3 regions of the Massilia sp. CFBP9012 genome follow, and region 2 is predicted to be linked to each of the others. Evidence: predicted binding sites of a transcription regulator. Region 2 holds the regulator's gene; each other region holds the start of a gene.
What was found. The regulator sigma-54, encoded in region 2, starts transcription at its own class of promoters, with help from an activator protein. The targets are predictions, from matches to a motif close to TGGCANGNAANCTGCTTT.

Region 1 (5,709 bases), 150 kb from region 2:
ATATGCGGGCGTTTTCTTGTGTGCGTCGAGTTTGTGGCGGCTCGTGGGCCTTGGGTTCCCGCCTGCGCGGGAACGACGTGCATGGGCAGCGGGCAATAGTGCATCCTCTAGCCGCATGAGCTGGTACGTCGTCCCCGCGCAGGCGGGGATCCAAGTTCGCACGCGTATCACAAGCGCTTATTTACGCTCCCACACCTTCATCATATCCTCCGACCCCTGCGTCCTGATCCCGTTATCCGACAGGATCGACTCGGTCGCCGCCAGCGTCGCCTGGCGCGGCAGGATCATGGTCTCGCCATAGCGCTGGTCGAAGCGCAGCACCACCTGGTCGTCCTTCAGGTCGCGCAGCAGTTCCACCAGGTGGCGCAGGCTGCGTACCGGCTGGCCGTTTACCGATTCGATCACCGAGCCGAAGCGGTTGTTATAGCCGCTCACCAGCTTGTGCGGGAAGAACGGCGCGCTGATCACCACCAGTTCTTCACGCTCCGGCGTGGGCGAATCGCCGCGCCGCGTGACCAGGGGGCTGGCGTTGAAGGCATACGCGTTCATCCCCGGCGCGCTGCCGGCCACGAAAGCCATGAATTCGCTGGTGGCGCGCGAGAAGGTGACCGGGCCGTAGATGAAATAGGACGGATAGCCGCCGTCCAGGTCCGAGATCAGGAGTGGGCGCGGGCCGGTGGCCGGCACCTCGACCTTATTCTCCTTGCCGCCGCGGATGATCGTCATCGGCACCTTGCCGTTCTTCGCCACCTGCTGGATGCGGTACTGGAAGCGCACGCGCAGGTTCGAGCCCAGCTTGACCATGCCCTGGTTGTCGACCGCGTACTCGCCGATATGGGTGATCACGTCCCATTCCTTCAGCGGCCAGCTGGCGTCGACCCGGTAGGGGCGGTGCACCACCGCGCCTTCGACCGATTTGTCGAGCTTGAGGAACTGGCGCAGCGCCGGGTTCTCCAGCGTCTGCACGCTGTCGTGCAGCAGCGGCTTGCCATCGTAGCGGCCATCGGCCACGTCGCGCAGGAACAGTTCGATTTCCTCGTTGGGGATCACATAGCCGATGTTCTGGGCATTGGCCGCGCCAGCGAAGGCCAGGCCGACCATGCGCTCGCCCGAGATCACCGGGCCGCCGCTGTTGCCGGGATTGATCGGGGCGTCGATCTGGATCCGCAGGCCCGAGCTGAAGGCGCCGTAGTTGACGAACTCCACGCGCGAGACGATGCCGGTGGTGGTCGATAGCGAGTTGCCGCCGACCGGATAGCCATAGGCGAACACCTGCTGGCGCACGTCGGGCAGCACGGGCGCCCGCGGCACCGGCGGACGCTTGTCGAAGAAGGACGGGTCTTCCAGTTCCAGCACGGCCAGGTCGATGCCGCGCGCCAGCGCGATCACCTTGGCCGCCACCTTGTCGCCGGACTGGCTGGCCTGCACCTCGACCTGGCTGGCATAGCCGACCACGTGGGCATTGGTCAGGATGCGCTTGCCCTCGATGATGACGCCGGAACCGGTGACCGAGGCTGGCGCCGCCTTGGTCCAGGGTTTATAGGGTTCGGGGCGGCGGATCGTGGCGAAGATCTTCACCACCGAGTTCTCGACCGCGGGCAGGACCGGCGCGGGCACGGCGCTCTTGGCGGCAGGGGGAGCAACGGCGGGAGCAACGGCGGGCGCCGGGGCGGGCGCTGGAGCAGGCATGGCCTGGGCTTCGGGCGGCACGGTATCCTGGGCGTGCGCGGCGCCGCAGACGGCTAGGGCGAGGGCGGCCAGGCGCAATGTCGGCAGAGTCTTCATGGTTTCCTTCGGTTGGACGGTTCAGGATGCATCCAGAAGAATAACTACAGGCGGCGCAAAAGGAAACACGAGAATCGTCGCGGAGGATGGCATGGCCTTCCTCCGCGACGTGGCGGCGATGCTTACTGCTTGACGAACTTGAGCGTCATGCGGTCGCTCTCGCCGATGGCGAGGTACTTCTCGCGGTACTTGTCCTTGTTGGACAGCACCGGCGGCAGGGTCCACACGCCTTTTTCATGGTCGGCGGTGTCCTTCGGATTGGCGTTCACCTCCGACTTGGCGGCCAGCTTGAAGCCAGCGCGTTCAGCCATGCGGATCACATATGCCTCGTGCATGTAGCCGCTCGAGGCCTTGGCATCCTGCTCCATCTTCGCCGGCAGGCGGTGCTCGACCACGCCCAGCACGCCGCCCGGTTTCAGGACCTTGTGCGCTTCTTTCAGGACCGTGAGCACGGCGTCTTCGCCGTTACCCAGCCAGTTGTGCAGGTTGCGGAAGGTGACCACCATGTCGACGCTGTTCGGTGCGCCCAGCGCGATGCTGCCTGGTGGCGCGAACTGGACCGGGGTCACCTTGCCGTACACGGCGCCATTGGCCGCCAGCCTGTCGCGGAAGGCCTTGCCGCCTCGGCTTTCGGCGTCCGGCACGGCGCCATACAGCTTGCCCTGGTCGCGCAGGTAGGGCGCCAGGATCTCGGTGTACCAGCCGCCGCCCGGCGACAGCTCGATCACCGTCATGGTCGGCTTGATGCCGAAGAAGGTCAGGGTTTCGTAAGGATGGCGGTAGGTGTCGCGGGCCTTGTTGGCGGCGGCGCGGTGTTCGCCGGCGATGGCGGATTTCAGGGCGTCGTCCGCGTGCGCGGCGCCGGCAAGGCCGGTTGCCAGCATCGCGGCCAGGATCAGTCGTTTCATCGTGCGAGGTCTCCGTGGTGGGTCGGACGGCAGGCGGTTCGCCGCCGTCAACCCGAAGATGATCGAACAGGCAACCTCCATAGTCAAGCGTTCCCCGTATATACATATACGAAGAACGTTCATCGTACAGACAGTGCCTAGCACAGGCAGAGAACACTGCATTGAGGTGGCACAAAGATTGCCTATTCAAAACGTTAAGTCGATGCTATCGTTGAGAGGTTTGCCGCGTGGCACACAGGCAAATCCACAACAAAAGCGATGTACATACAAGAGCGGCGCCGAGCTGTTTTGCGGAACCGCTGCCCGGAAGTAGGTCATTCAGGAGAACACATGGAACGCCGTACCTTTCTCAATCTCAGCAGCCTGGCCGCAGCCTCGATGCTGCTGCCATTCGGTCGCGCGATCGCTGCCGAGGAACTGGTCAGCACGATGCCCGTCGCCGCCAAGAAGGCCCTGGCCGACGTCGCGCTGAACGCCGCCACCAAGGCTGGCGCCAGCTACGCCGACGTACGCCTCGGCCGCTACCTCAACCAGTTCATCACCACCCGCGACCTGAACGTCGAGAACGTGGCCAATACCGAATCGGCCGGCGTCGGCGTGCGCGTGATCGTGAATGGCGCCTACGGCTTCGCCGCGACCTCGGACATGTCGAACGACGGCATCGCCAACGCGGCGCGCCAGGCCGTGGCGATCGCCAAGGCGAACGCGAAACTGCAGACCGAACCGGTGCAGCTTGCACCAGTCAAGGGCGTCGGTGAGGTTTCGTGGAGCACGCCGTACACCAAGGACTGGCGCACGGTGCCGATCGCGGAGAAGACCGACATGCTGATCGCCGCCAACAAGGCGGGCATGGAAGGCGGCGCCAACTTCATGCGCACGATGCTGTTCCAGGTGAACCAGCAGAAGTACTTCGCATCGACCGACGGCTCGTATATCGACCAGGACGTGCATCGCCTGTGGGCGCCGCTGTCGGCCACCGCGGTCGACAAGGCCACCGGCAAGTTCCGCTCGCGCGACGGCCTGAGCTCCCCGGTGGGCAAGGGCTATGAATACTTCGACGCCCGCCCCGAGCACAAGATCAAGGCCGCCGGCGGCGTCGCCACCCTGTACACCGAGACCTACGACATCGTCGAGGACGCGCGCGCCGCAGGCCGCGACGCCAAGCGCAAGCTGACCGCCAAGTCGGTCCAGCCGGGCAAGTACGACCTGATGCTGTCGCCGGAACACCTGTGGCTGACCATCCACGAGAACGTCGGCCACCCGACCGAACTCGATCGCGTGCTGGGCTACGAGGCCAACTACGCCGGCACCAGCTTCGCCACGGTCGACAAGCTCAAGTCCAAGACCTTCAAGTACGGCGCCCCGATCGTCAACCTGTACGCCGACAAGACAACCCCGGGTTCGCTGGGCGCGATCGGCTTCGACGACGAAGGCGTCAAGACCAAGCGCTGGGACATCATCAAGGACGGCATCCTGGTCAACTTCCAGGCCACGCGCGACCAGGCCCACATCATCGGCGAGAAGGAATCGCACGGCTGCTCATACGCGGACGGCTGGAACACGGTGCAGTTCCAGCGCATGCCGAACGTGTCGCTGGCGCCGGGCAAGGCCAGGCTGACCCCGGACGAGATGGTCAAGGGCATCAAGAAGGGCATCTACATCATCGGCGACGGTTCGTTCTCGATCGACCAGCAGCGCTACAACTCGCAGTTCGGCGGCCAGCTGTTCTTCGAGATCAAGGACGGCAAGATCGGCCAGATGCTGGAAGACGTGGCCTACCAGTCGAACACCCAGGAATTCTGGGGCGGCTGCAGCGCCATCTGCGACGAGCGCGACTGGCGCATGGGCGGCTCCTTCTTCGACGGCAAAGGACAGCCGCCGCAGATCAGCATCGTCTCGCACGGTTCGTCGACCGCGCGCTTCAACGGCATCAACGTGATCAACACCGCTCGCAAGATCGGCTAAGGCAGGGACGCACATGAGCATCTTGACCCAGGAACAAACGAAAAAGATCAGCGACCGCGTGATGTCGCTGACCAAGGCCGACGAGTGCATCGTCAATATCGAAGGCAGCCGCATCGGCAATATCCGCTTCGCGCGCAATGCCGTGTCGACCGCCGGCCTGGCCGACGACACCCGCATCCAGGTGCAGGTCGCCTTCGGCAAGAAGCAGGGCACGGCCACCATTAATGAATTCGACGACAAGTCGATCGAGCGCGCGGTGCGCCGCGCCGAAGACCTGGCGAAGCTGGCGCCGGACAATCCGGAATTCATTCCGGCGATCGCCAAGACCGAGTACAAGAAGTCGGACACCTTCGTCCAGAAGACCGCCGACATCGATCCGGAATACCGCGCGCAAGCCGCCGCCTACGCGATCGAGGGCTGCCGCAAGCGCGGCCTGGTCTCGGCCGGCTTCTTCACCGACCGCACCAGCTTCGAGACCATCGCCAACTCCAACGGCCTGTTCGGCCACCAGGATTCGAGCTCGCTCGACTTCACCCTGACCGTGCGTACCGAAGACGGTCGCGGTTCGGGCTGGGTCAAGCGTTCGGCGCGCGATGTCACCAAGTTCGACCCGCGCGAAGCGGCCGAGATCGCGATCGAGAAGGCACTGCGCTCGGTCGACGCCAAGGCGCTGGAGCCGGGCCGCTACACCGTGATCATGGAGCCGGCGGCGACGTCGGACCTGCTGTCCTTTATGCTGGGCGGCTTCGACGCGCGCCGCGCCGACGAGGGCCGCAGCTTCCTGTCGAAGGCCGGCGGCAAGAACCGCCTGGGCGACAAGCTGTTCGACAGCCAGGTCAATATCTGGTCCGACCCGTGGGACAAGGACGTCGCCGTGCTGCCGTGGGACGAGAACATGCTGCCGCGCGAACGCGTGGAGCTGGTCAAGGACGGCAAGATCAACGCCCTCGACTACTCGCGCTACTGGGCGCAGCAGAAGAAGCAGCGCGCGGTGGGCGCGGCCGGCAACATCATCATGGCCGGCACCAACAAGACCACCGAAGAGCTGATC
Region 2 (5,709 bases):
GCTGACGGCAGCCGCCGAACGTGCCGACTCGCTCAAACCCGCGCAGGTCGAATACGATTCCGCCGATCTCGACGGGGTCAACGGTGTGCGCACCCTGACCGGTAACGTGATCCTCACCCGCGGTACGCTGTTGCTCAAGGCCGACCGCGCCGTGGTCAGGGAAACGCCCGAAGGCTATATGACGGTGACACTCACCGCCAACAACGGCAAGCTCACCACGTTCCGCCAGAAGCGCGACGGCGGCCCCAACCTGTGGGTCGAGGGCCAGGCCGAGCGCATCGAGTACGACGAGCGCGCCGAGCTGGTGCGCCTGTACTCGAATGCCCTCATCAAGGAACTGGAAAACGATCAACTGAGCAACCAGGTCACCGGCCCTTTCATCTCGTATGACAGCCGCAAGGAAGTGGCCACCGTGCGCAACGACGTCAGCGGCCAGAGCAAGGTTGGCGGCGGCCGCGGCACCCTGATCCTCTCGCCCAAGCGCACCCCCGCCGGAGGAGCGCAATGACGGCAATCCCGATGGATCTGGGCGATTGCAGCACCCTGGTCGTCAAGGGCCTGCAGAAGAGCTATGGCAAGCGCCTGGTGGTGCGCGACGTGTCGCTGCAGGTCGAGTGCGGTGAAGTGGTCGGCTTGCTGGGCCCGAACGGCGCCGGCAAGACCACGTCGTTCTACATGATCGTCGGCCTGGTGCCGTCGGACGCCGGCTCGATCGACATCAACGGCACCGACATCACCAGCCTGCCGATCCACCGCCGCGCCGTATTGGGCCTGTCCTACCTGCCGCAAGAGGCCTCGGTATTCCGCAAGCTGACGGTGGAAGATAACATCCGCGCCGTGCTCGAGCTGCAGAAGGACAACGGCAAGCCGCTGTCGAAAGACCAGATCAACGAGCGCCTCGACACCTTGCTGGCCGACCTGCAGATCGAGAAGCTGCGCGAGAACCCGGCGCTGTCGCTGTCGGGCGGCGAGCGCCGCCGCGTGGAGATCGCGCGCGCGCTGGCGACCAATCCGCGCTTCGTGCTGCTCGACGAACCGTTCGCCGGCGTCGACCCGATCGCCGTGATCGAGATCCAGCGCATCGTGCGCTTCCTGAAGGAGCGCCGGATCGGTGTCCTGATCACCGACCACAACGTGCGCGAGACGCTCGGCATCTGCGACCGCGCCTACATCATCAACCAGGGCGCGGTGCTTGCCTCCGGCCGCCCTGACGACATCATCGCGGACGAGTCGGTGCGCCGCGTGTACCTGGGTGAACACTTCCGCATGTGAGCGACGCCTAGATGAAACAGTCCCTGCAACTTCGCACTTCGCAGCACCTCGCGCTTACGCCGCAACTGCAGCAGTCGATCCGGTTGCTGCAACTGTCGACGCTCGAACTGCACCAGGAGATCGAGCAGATACTGGGCGATAACCCCTTGCTCGAGCGGCTCGACGACCCGCTCGACCATTCGGTGCGTTTGCTGGCCGACGGCGCCATCAACAATGCGCCCGCCAGTGGCGAAGCGCCGCCGGCGCCCGGCCAGCAGGCCGAGGGCCAGGATGCGCCGGCGCAGGAGGGCGAGGGTTTCGAGGGCGGCGCCGACAACGAGCGCAGCGACGCCGACTGGAGCGAAGGTGGCGCGCCATCTTCAGGCGGCGGTGGCGAGGACGAGGACGGCCGCCCGCAGCTGGAAGCCTGCGCCATCACCCTGCGCGAACACCTGATGGAGCAGGTGCGCGAAGCCACCCTGTCGGCGCGCGACCGCGCGCTGGCCGAGCTGGTGATCGATGCGCTGGACGACAACGGCTACCTCGAAGAACCGCTCGACGAGATCCATGCAAGGCTGCCCGAAGAACTCGACATCGAGATCGAAGAGCTGCGTTGCGCGCTGGCGCTGGTGCAGAGCATGGACCCGGTGGGCGTCGGCGCGCGCAGCGCGGCCGAGTGCCTGGCGCTGCAGATCCGGCGCATGCCGGGCGTGCCGATGGTGACGCGGCGCATGGCCCTGACCATCGTCGAGGGTTACCTGAGCTGGTTCGCCCAGCGCGAATACAGCAAGCTGAAAAAAGCGCTCGACTGCGACGACGAAGACTTGCGCGAGGTGCAGGCCGTGGTGCGCCAATGCAATCCGCATCCGGGCGCGGCGTTCGCTTCGAACGTGTCGGACTATGTGGTGCCGGACGTGATCGTGCGCCGTTCCAAGAGCGGCTGGGCGGTCACCCTGAACCCGGACGTGATGCCGCGCCTGCGCGTCAACAGCCTGTACGCCAGCATGCTCAAGCAGGGCAAGAGCGAGGCGCAGATGGGCGCGCAGATGCAGGAAGCGAAGTGGCTCATCAAGAATATGCGCCAGCGTTTCGACACCATCCTGCGTGTGGCGGAGGCGATCGTCGAGCGCCAGCGCAATTTTTTCTCCCATGGCGCGGTTGCCATGCGGCCCCTTGTTTTACGTGAGATAGCTGATACACTAGGCCTACACGAGAGCACAATTTCTCGTGTCACAACGCAGAAATACATGCTGACCCCGCACGGCATGTTTGAGTTGAAGTATTTCTTCGGCAGCCACGTTGCCACCGAGGCGGGAGGCGAAGCATCCTCGACGGCAATCCGTGCGCTCATTGCACAATTGACAGGAGCAGAAGACCCTAGGAACCCTTTATCCGACAGCAAGATCGCGGAGATGCTCGGGGAACAAGGCATGGTCATCGCGCGCCGCACGGTTGCAAAATACCGTGAAGCCCTCAAGATACCCCCTGTAAGCCTCCGCAAGTCCTTGTAACTGCGCCGTCCACAGACATCGTGCCTTGTCGCGTTCCTGTGGTCCACACGGTGCAACATTTTCAAAGGAGTGTGTATGAACCTCACAATCAGTGGCCATCATCTCGAAGTAACCCCCGCCATCCGTGAATACGTTCAGAATAAGCTCGAGCGCATCATTCGCCATTTCGACCAGGTGATCGACACCCACGTCTTCCTGGCCGTCGACAACCTCACTGAAAAAGAAAAAAGGCAAAAAGCAGAGATCAACGTCCAGGTGTCGGGAAAGACCCTGCACGTGGCCAGCGTCGCACAAGACCTGTACGCCGCGATCGATACGCTGATGGATAAGCTGGACCGACAGATCCTCAAACACAAGCAGCAACTGAAAGACCATAGCCGTACTTCGATCAAACGCATGCCGGAAATCGACGGCGAAGACGCTGCTGTCGCCTGATCAGGCGCAGGGCTCACACTAGCTAAGGGCGTCTGAGGGGACGCCCTTTTTGCATCTGTGGCACATCCAATCCGGCGGGGTAAGATACGGTTTTACCGACCACTGATCACCCCATGACCGACCACGTCCTGACCCGCATCGCCAACCGCACCGGCATCATCACCCTGGACCGCCCGAAGGCGCTCAATTCGCTGTCGCTCGAGATGGTGCGCGCGCTGACCGCGGTGCTGCGCGCCTGGCAGCATGACGGGCAGGTCGAGGCGGTCGTACTGACCAGCAGCAGCGAGAAGGCCTTGTGCGCGGGCGGCGACATCCGTTTCTTCCATGAGGTCGGCCATGCGACGCCGATGGGCGGCAGCGCGCTGCTCGAGGATTTCTTCACCGAAGAATACGCGCTGAATCACCTGATCCATTTCTATCCAAAGCCTTACATCGCCATCATGGATGGCGTCGTGATGGGCGGCGGCATGGGCATCGCCCAGGGCGGCCCGGACTGCGGCCTGCGCATCGTGACCGAGCGCACGAAAATGGCCATGCCCGAGGTGAACATCGGCCTGTTCCCGGACGTCGGCGGCAGCCACTTTCTGTCGCATGCGCCGGGGCAGCTCGGCAACTACCTGGGCCTGACCGGGCTGACGATCGGCGCCGCCGACGCGCTGTATATCGGCCTGGCCGACGTGTTCGTGCCAGGCGCCGAGCTGCCGGACCTGCAGGCATTGATCGCGTCCACGCAAGGCGCCGGCCTGCCGGCGGCGATCCGCGCCTTCGCGGCGCCGTTTGCTGCAATGGCGGGGGCAAGCGAATTGCAGGTCCGGCGCAGGAGCATCGATGCGCATTTCGGCGCGGCGTCGGTCGCCGCGATCATGGGATCGCTCGAAGGCGACGCAACACCGTTCGCACACAAGGCGCTGGCCGCCATGCGCCAGCGTTCGCCCCTGTTGATGTGCGTGACCCACGAGCTGCTGGCGCGTGGCGCCGCGCTCGACGTGGCCGACTGCCTGCGCATGGAACGCTCGCTGGTGCGCCACAATTTCGAGCATGGCGAAGTGCTGGAAGGCATACGCGCACTGGTGATCGACAAGGACAATGCGCCGCAATGGAATCCACCGTCGCTTGCCGAGGTCACCCCAGAGATGGTGGCGCGCTTCTTCGCGCCGGTGTGGCCGGAGCACGCGCATCCGCTCAGGCATCTTGCATAATCCGCTGCGTGCATATCCATTTTTGCGTGACAGCGTAGCGACGGGGTGTGAACATCGGGTCTTCATGATTTGAAAGGAAGAGCGATGCGCCTGGGTGCCCTGCTGATCTCGATGACTGTATGCGGCAGCGCCGCCGCGCAGGACTACCAGCCGGCCTTCGATCCGAGCCGGCTCAAGGGTCCCACGACAGGACCGGTCAACCAGATCATGGTGCTCGGCTCGCCCCACCTGGCGCATTTGCCCAAGACCTTCCAGGCGTCGAGCCTGGCCCCGCTGAACGAACGGCTCGCGGCCTGGAAGCCGCAGGCGATCGCGGTCGAGGACCGCTCGGGACCGCAGTGCGATTTCATGCGCCACCACCCGGCGCGGTATGCGGAGACGGTCAAGACCTATTGCCGGGATACCGCGGCGGCAAAGGCCGCGACCGGGCTCGATGTCCCGCAAGCGACGGCAGAATTGGAAAAGCTGCTGGGTGAATGGCCGGCGGCGCCGTCGCCAGCCCAACGGCGCCGCCTGGCGGCCGTGTTCCTGGCCGGCGGGGAGCCTGCATCCGCGGTGGTCCAGTGGTTCCGCTTGCCGGCCGGGGAGCGCCGCGCCGGCGACGGCCTGGACGCCGCCCTGGTCGCGCAGCTACAGGAGCTCGAGGCCAGTCCCAACGAAAGCGTGATGATCGCGGCGCGGCTGGCGGCCCGGCTGGGGCATGAGCGCGTGTACGCCATGGACGACCAGACGGCATCCCGTCCTTACGCCGACCGCAAGGCGGCTGGCGAGGCGATCATGAAGGCCTGGGACAATCCGGCCAATGCGAAGCGCAAGAAGGACGACGAGATCCTCGACGCGGGCGTGGGCAGTGCGGAAGGCCTGCTGGCGATGTACCGCGCCTATAACTCGCCCGCCCATGTCGCCGCGACCTTCGAGATCGACTTCGGCGCGGCGCTGAACGAACCGTCACCCCAGCGCTTCGGCCGTGGCTACGTCGGCTACTGGGAAACGCGCAACCTGCGCATGGCGGCGAACATCCGCGACGTGGTGGGCGTCATGCCCGGCACGCGGCTGCTGGTCATCGTGGGGGCGTCGCACAAGGGCTATCTGGAGGCGTATCTGCACCAGATGCATGATGTACGGTTGGTGGATACGGCAGCGGTGCTGCGTTGAACGGCCGCGACGCTCTGGCCTGGCCACATGCAGTGGTACGTCATTCCCGCGCAGGCGGGAATCCAAGTCATTGGCATAGTGGCTCCATCTGCCGTGGCCACTGCGCGAAGGACTTGGGTTCCCGCCTGCGCGGGAACGACGTGCGAGGGCTGGCGGTA
Region 3 (5,709 bases), on a different contig from region 2:
GATGGGCCTGTACTGGAAGCGCGCGACCACCCAGGGCGCGATCCTGTCGATCGGCGCGGGGTTGTTCACCTGGATCCTGTTCTTCGAGCAGATCACGTCGCTGGGCGAGCATTTCCCGGGCCAGCTGGCGGGGCTGATCGCGGCCTTCATCGGCATGGTGGTGGGGTCGCTGGCGCCGCAGGTGTTGAAGAATCGTGGCGAGACACAGGATGTGCTGGAGGCGCGGGCGTAAAGTAGTTGTTGGTACTTAGGTTCCCGCCTCCGCGGGAACGACGTGCGATAGGTGCGGGCCACGGTCGACGATCGTGGCCCGAGTCATTTATACGTCGTTCCCGCGGAGGCGGGAACCCAAGTTTGCATGAACAGCAACGCGCTTCAATCAAACATGCAACAACAAATGCTCCCGCTCCCACGGGCTGATCACCTGCATGAACTCCCGGTGCTCGAGCTCCTTCACCGCCGTATACACGTCGATGAAGCGCTCCCCCAGCACGTCGCGCAGCCGGTCCTCGCGCCGCAGCAGGGTGATCGCCTCCGATAACCCCTGCGGCAGCTCCACCGGCATGTCGTAGGCATTCCCTTCCACCATCGGTGACGGTTCGATCGCTTCCGTCATGCCCAGGTAGCCGCAGGCCAGCGTGATCGCCAGCGCCAGGTAGGGATTGGCGTCGGCGCCGATCACGCGGTTCTCGACCCGGCGATCCTGCGAGCCCGACACCGGCACCCGGAAGCCCACCGTGCGGTTGTCGATGCCCCACTGCAGGTTAATCGGCGCCGCCGTCTCGCGCACGATGCGGCGGTAGGAATTCACATAGGGCGCGACGATCGCCATCGCCGACGGCATATAGCGCTGCAGGCCGCCGATATACTGCTGGAACAGCGTCGACGGTGAACCGTCGTCGTTGCTGAAAATGTTCTTGCCGCTCTCGGCATCGACCACGCTCTGGTGCACATGCATCGCCGAACCCGGCTCGCCCGCCATCGGCTTGGCCATGAAGGTGGCGTACATATCGTGCTTGAGCGCAGCCTCGCGCAGGGTGCGCTTGAAATAGAAGACCTTGTCGGCCAGGCCCAGCGGCTCGCCGTGCTGGAAGTTGATCTCCATCTGGCCGGCGCCGATCTCGTGGATCAGGGTGTCGACGTCGAGATTCATCATCTCGCAGTAATCGTAGATGTCCTCGAACAGCGGATCGAATTCGTTGACGGCGTCGATGCTGTACACCTGGCGGCTGGTCTCGGCGCGGCCGCTGCGGCCGATCGGCGCCGCCAGCGGCAGGTTGGGGTCGATGTTCTTGGCGGTGAGATAAAACTCGAGCTCGGGCGCCACCACCGGCTTCCAGCCACGCTGCTCATACAGCTTGAGCACGCGCCGCAGCACGCTGCGCGGGGCGAAGTCGACCAGCTTGCCATCAGCGTAGTAGCAGTCGTGAATCACTTGCGCGGTGGGGTCGGCCGCCCACGGCACCATGGTGATGGTGCTCGGGTCGGCGCGCAGGATCATGTCGCGGTCGATGCTCGAGATGGCGCGCTCATAGGCGGAGTCGCGCTCGGGCGTGTTGCCGGTGACGGTCATGCCCAGCACGACTTCGGGCAGGCGCATGCCGCGTTCATCGGTGAATTTCACGCGCGGCAGGATCTTGCCGCGCGCTACCCCGGTCAGGTCGGGAACCAGGCATTCGATCTCGGTGACCCGCTTGGCGTCGAGCCACTCTTCCATGTCGGTATAGCTGAAGTTATCGCGAATTGCCATGTAGTTGCCTCACTGTCGTTGAAGGGTGCAGAAGGCAGGAGAGTCGGGGAGCCTCGGTCCCGGGCCCTTGGCAGAGGCGCTCATCCGGCGCTCCGGCGCCGTTCGTAATTCTCGCAGCGTCGTTCGTGATACTCGCGGCACGCCTGGCCGAAGGCTCCGAACATCTTCATCGAATACGGATTGTGCTGGATGCGCCACTCGGGATGCCACTGCACGGCCAGGGTGAAACCGGGCGCGTTCGACACGGTGAATGCCTCCACCAGACCGTCCTCCGCCAGGGCTTCGACCGTCAGGCCGGGCGCCAGTTCGTTCACGCCCTGCCCATGCAGCGAATTGACGGGAATCTCGGGCACGCCCAGGATGCGCTCCAGCAAGCCGCCGGGGCACAGGCTGACGTTGTGGGCGTCGCCGTACTGCTCATCCATGCCCAGCTCGGCTTTCTCGCGGTGGTCGAACTTGCCGGCGACGGTCTGCACCGCCTGGTGCAGGCTGCCGCCCAGCGCCACGTTCATCTCCTGGAAGCCGCGGCAGATCGCGATGATCGGCACGCCGCGCCGCACCGCTTCGCGGATCAGCGGCAAGGTGGTCTGGTCGCGCGCCGGATCCTGCGGCAGCGAGGGATCGAGCACTTCCTCAGAGTAATAACTGGGATGCACATTCGATGCCGAGCCGGTCAGCATGATGCCGTCGATGGTGCCGAACAGGGTGTCCAGGTCCAGCGACGCGCCGAGCGACGGCAGGATCAGGGACGCGCAATCGGCGCCAAGGGTGACGGCGTCGACATACTTGTGCTGGGCCGCGTGATACGGGTGCTCGCCGAAATCTCGCGTACATGCGGGAACGATGACGATAGGGCGCATGGTTTCTACCTTGTGTTGAGCGCACGATACCGAAACAACCGGATCCTGAGCGGGGGCCTTTAATCCAGATCACAACGCCAGCGAGGCGCTTCTCCTGCCGATCTGCTAATAAAAATGCGATTCCATGTCAAAAGCTTAACGGACATCGGCGAGCCCTGCCCACACGTTACGGGCCGTCACGAAACGTTTTTAGAACAATGTGAACAGCGAAGAAACAGGCAGACAAAGTCCCTACACCATTTGGTGGTGTCGGGCAAAGTTACATACAGTTGGTCAAAATTCCATGCGTTTTGGGTAAGCCTTTGATTTTAATCAAACGCTCATCAGTGGCACGCGATTTGCATAGTGACCCGTGCTTCATATCGAAGCGACGTGTTACTCGAAATCAAACCAAAACGGAGGGTAATCATGAAAGTCCTGAAAAAACTGGTAGGCGCCGCAGCCTTGATGGTCGCTACAACTGGTGCAGTCCATGCGATTGAATACACGAGCACGTATGACCCGGATCCGGACCGTCTCATCACGTTCATCACCCCGGTTTCATATTCCCATGACCTGACCTCGTCCGGACTGCCGGATAACGCCACGCTGAACTCGGCGATCCTGGAAGTACGCCTGTGGGATCTGCTGCTGGGCAGCGAAACGGTCAGGTTCTTCTTCAATGGCAACCTGTCCGACACGGTCCAGAATGTCAGCTTCTTTGGCCAGACCTACGATTTCGGCGTCGAAACGGAGCTGCAGCAGACCGGCATCCTGAACGTCACGCTCACCGTCGCCGGCCTCTTCCAGAACGTGAATCTGGCATGGTCGCGGCTGACCGTCGACGTGGACCCGATCACGCCGAGCGAGGTGCCTGAACCGGCTACCCTGCTGACCCTCGGCGCCGGCCTGCTGGGCGTGGCGGCTACCCGTCGTCGCACATTCCGCAAGGACTGATCGTCCTGCCGGCGGCGATGTCGCCGGCGCGGTTTGAAGGACCTGCCGCGGGCGGCGCCGCGGCAGGTCCTGTTTCATTCAGGCCGGCGCGCGACTACGCCGTCTGGAGGTTCACTTCTTGTATTCGTCGTACTTGCGCATATCGCCGCGCACCAGCTCGGCCGGATACTTGGCGCGGTTGAGCACCATCTTCTCTTCCACCGCCTGGAACAGGTCGACGTCCAGCTTGTCGGCCAGCCGCACCAGGTACACGAGCACGTCGGCCATCTCGTGGCGCACCTCGTTCAGCTTGGCGGCGCCGAGTTCGTCGGCGCGGCCCGCCTGCAGCCACTGGAAATGCTCCAGCAGCTCGGCCGCCTCGACGGAGAGGGCCGAGGCGAGGTTCTTGGGTGTGTGGAACTGGTCCCAGTCGCGCTCGTCCACGAAGGTTCGGACGATGGCGCGCAGGCGCGCGAGATCACTGTCCGCGGCGTTCGTCACGCACTTCTCCGCCGTCCAGGTAGCCGTTGAGCACGCGCTCGAGTTTCGGCGCGATCTCGTCGAAGCTGCTGACCGTGATGCCCAGGTCGCGCAGCAGGCCGTCGTGCACGCCGTACACCCAGCTGTGGATGGTCAGCGGCTGGCCGCGTTCCCAGGCGTCGCGCACGATGGTGGTGTGGGCGGTGTTCATGACCTGCTCGGCCACGTTCAGTTCGACCAGGCGGTTGGTGGCGGCGCGGCCGGCCACATTGCCCAGGTATTTGCCGTGCTTCTCGCGCACGTCGCGCACGTGGCCGAGCCAGTTGTCGGCCAGGCCGACGCGGATGTCGGTCAGCGCCGCGTGCACGCCCGAGCAGCCGTAGTGGCCGCAGATGATGATGTGCTTGACCTTCAGGACGTCGATCGCGAACTGCAGCACCGACAGGCAGTTCAGGTCGGAGTGCACGACCACGTTGGCGATGTTCCGGTGCACGAACAGCTCGCCCGGCGCCATGCCCAGCAGCTCATTGGCCGGCACGCGGCTGTCCGAGCAGCCGATCCACAGGTATTCGGGCGCCTGCTGGTCTTGCAGCGCCTTGAAGAAGTTGGGGTCTTCGGCCACCATCGAGGCGGCCCAGGTACGGTTCCGTTCAAACAGCTCTGCCGCGGTCAATCCCTTGGTCTTGTACTTGTCCATCGTGATTCCTTATATTGTCGTGTTGCCGTCGAGCGGGAGGCTTCCCGTTTGACGTTGCCGGGCCCATCTTGTGCGGGCTGAGGCGGTGCTCCTCAAAATTACGTGAAGTGTAACAGCGTTGCATGGCGCCTGGCTGCGGCCGGACCAGGCAAAAAAAACCGCCGAGGGCATGTGCCGGTCGACGGTTGAGAGCTTATTCGAAGAAGTCCTTGACCTTGTCCATCCAGCCCTTGCTTTGCGGGCTGTGCTTGGCGCCGCCTTCGATCGTCAGGCGGTCGAACTCGCGCAGCAGTTCCTTCTGCTTGTCGGTGAGCTTGACCGGGGTCTCGACCACCACGTGGCAGAACAGGTCGCCGGTATAGCCCGAGCGCACGTTCTTGATGCCCTTGCCCTTCAGGCGGAAGGTCTTGCCGGTCTGGGTGCCTTCGGGCACCGTGAACGACACCTTGCCGGTGAGCGTCGGCACTTCGATCTCGCCGCCCAGGGCTGCCTTGCTGAACGAAATCGGCATTTCGCAATGCAGGTCGTCGCCTTCGCGCTGGAACACCGCGTGCTGCTTGATGTGGATCTCCACATACAGGTCGCCCGGTGGCCCGCCGTTGGTGCCCGGCTCGCCATTGCCCGACGAGCGGATGCGCATGCCGTTGTCGATGCCGGCCGGGATCTTCACTTCCAGCGTCTTGTTGCGCTTGATGCGTCCGGCGCCGCCGCAGGCCGCGCACGGCTCGGGGATGATCTTGCCGCTGCCATGGCATTTCGGGCAGGTCTGCTGGATGCTGAAGAAGCCCTGCTGCATGCGCACCTGGCCGTGGCCGGCGCAGGTGGTGCAGGTGACGGGCTGGGTGCCCGGCTTGGCGCCGCTGCCGTGGCAGGTGTCGCACTTGTCCCAGCTCGGCACGCGGATCGTGGTGTCGAAACCGTGGGCCGCCTGTTCCAGCGTGATCTCGAGGTTGTAGCGCAGGTCGGCGCCGCGGTACACCTGCGGGCCGCCACCGCGGCCGCCACGG

Region 1: SOM61_RS06315 (TldD/PmbA family protein) is a predicted target of sigma-54. The motif match lies at 2,861-2,878, and genes of this name have one in related genera.
Region 3: SOM61_RS09875 (PEP-CTERM sorting domain-containing protein) is a predicted target of sigma-54. The motif match lies at 2,938-2,955, and genes of this name have one in related genera.

What each region holds. Positions count from the first base shown of each region.
Region 1 covers NZ_JAXCWM010000003.1:318,780-324,488, forward strand. The annotation lists gene SOM61_RS06305 (S1C family serine protease) at 178-1,785, opposite strand; gene SOM61_RS06310 (class I SAM-dependent methyltransferase) at 1,908-2,693, opposite strand; gene SOM61_RS06315 (TldD/PmbA family protein) at 3,024-4,658, shown strand; gene SOM61_RS06320 (TldD/PmbA family protein) at 4,672-5,709, shown strand, end outside.
Region 2 covers NZ_JAXCWM010000003.1:467,328-473,036, forward strand. The annotation lists gene lptA (lipopolysaccharide transport periplasmic protein LptA) at 1-508, shown strand, start outside; gene lptB (LPS export ABC transporter ATP-binding protein) at 505-1,272, shown strand; gene SOM61_RS07010 (RNA polymerase factor sigma-54) at 1,284-2,762, shown strand; gene hpf (ribosome hibernation-promoting factor, HPF/YfiA family) at 2,838-3,197, shown strand; gene SOM61_RS07020 (enoyl-CoA hydratase/isomerase family protein) at 3,311-4,396, shown strand; gene SOM61_RS07025 (DUF5694 domain-containing protein) at 4,481-5,551, shown strand.
Region 3 covers NZ_JAXCWM010000005.1:172,369-178,077, reverse strand. The annotation lists gene SOM61_RS09890 (high affinity choline transporter 1) at 1-232, shown strand, start outside; gene SOM61_RS09885 (glutamine synthetase family protein) at 380-1,750, opposite strand; gene SOM61_RS09880 (gamma-glutamyl-gamma-aminobutyrate hydrolase family protein) at 1,831-2,610, opposite strand; gene SOM61_RS09875 (PEP-CTERM sorting domain-containing protein) at 3,019-3,546, shown strand; gene SOM61_RS09870 (nucleotide pyrophosphohydrolase) at 3,658-4,026, opposite strand; gene can (carbonate dehydratase) at 4,004-4,702, opposite strand; gene dnaJ (molecular chaperone DnaJ) at 4,896-5,709, opposite strand, start outside.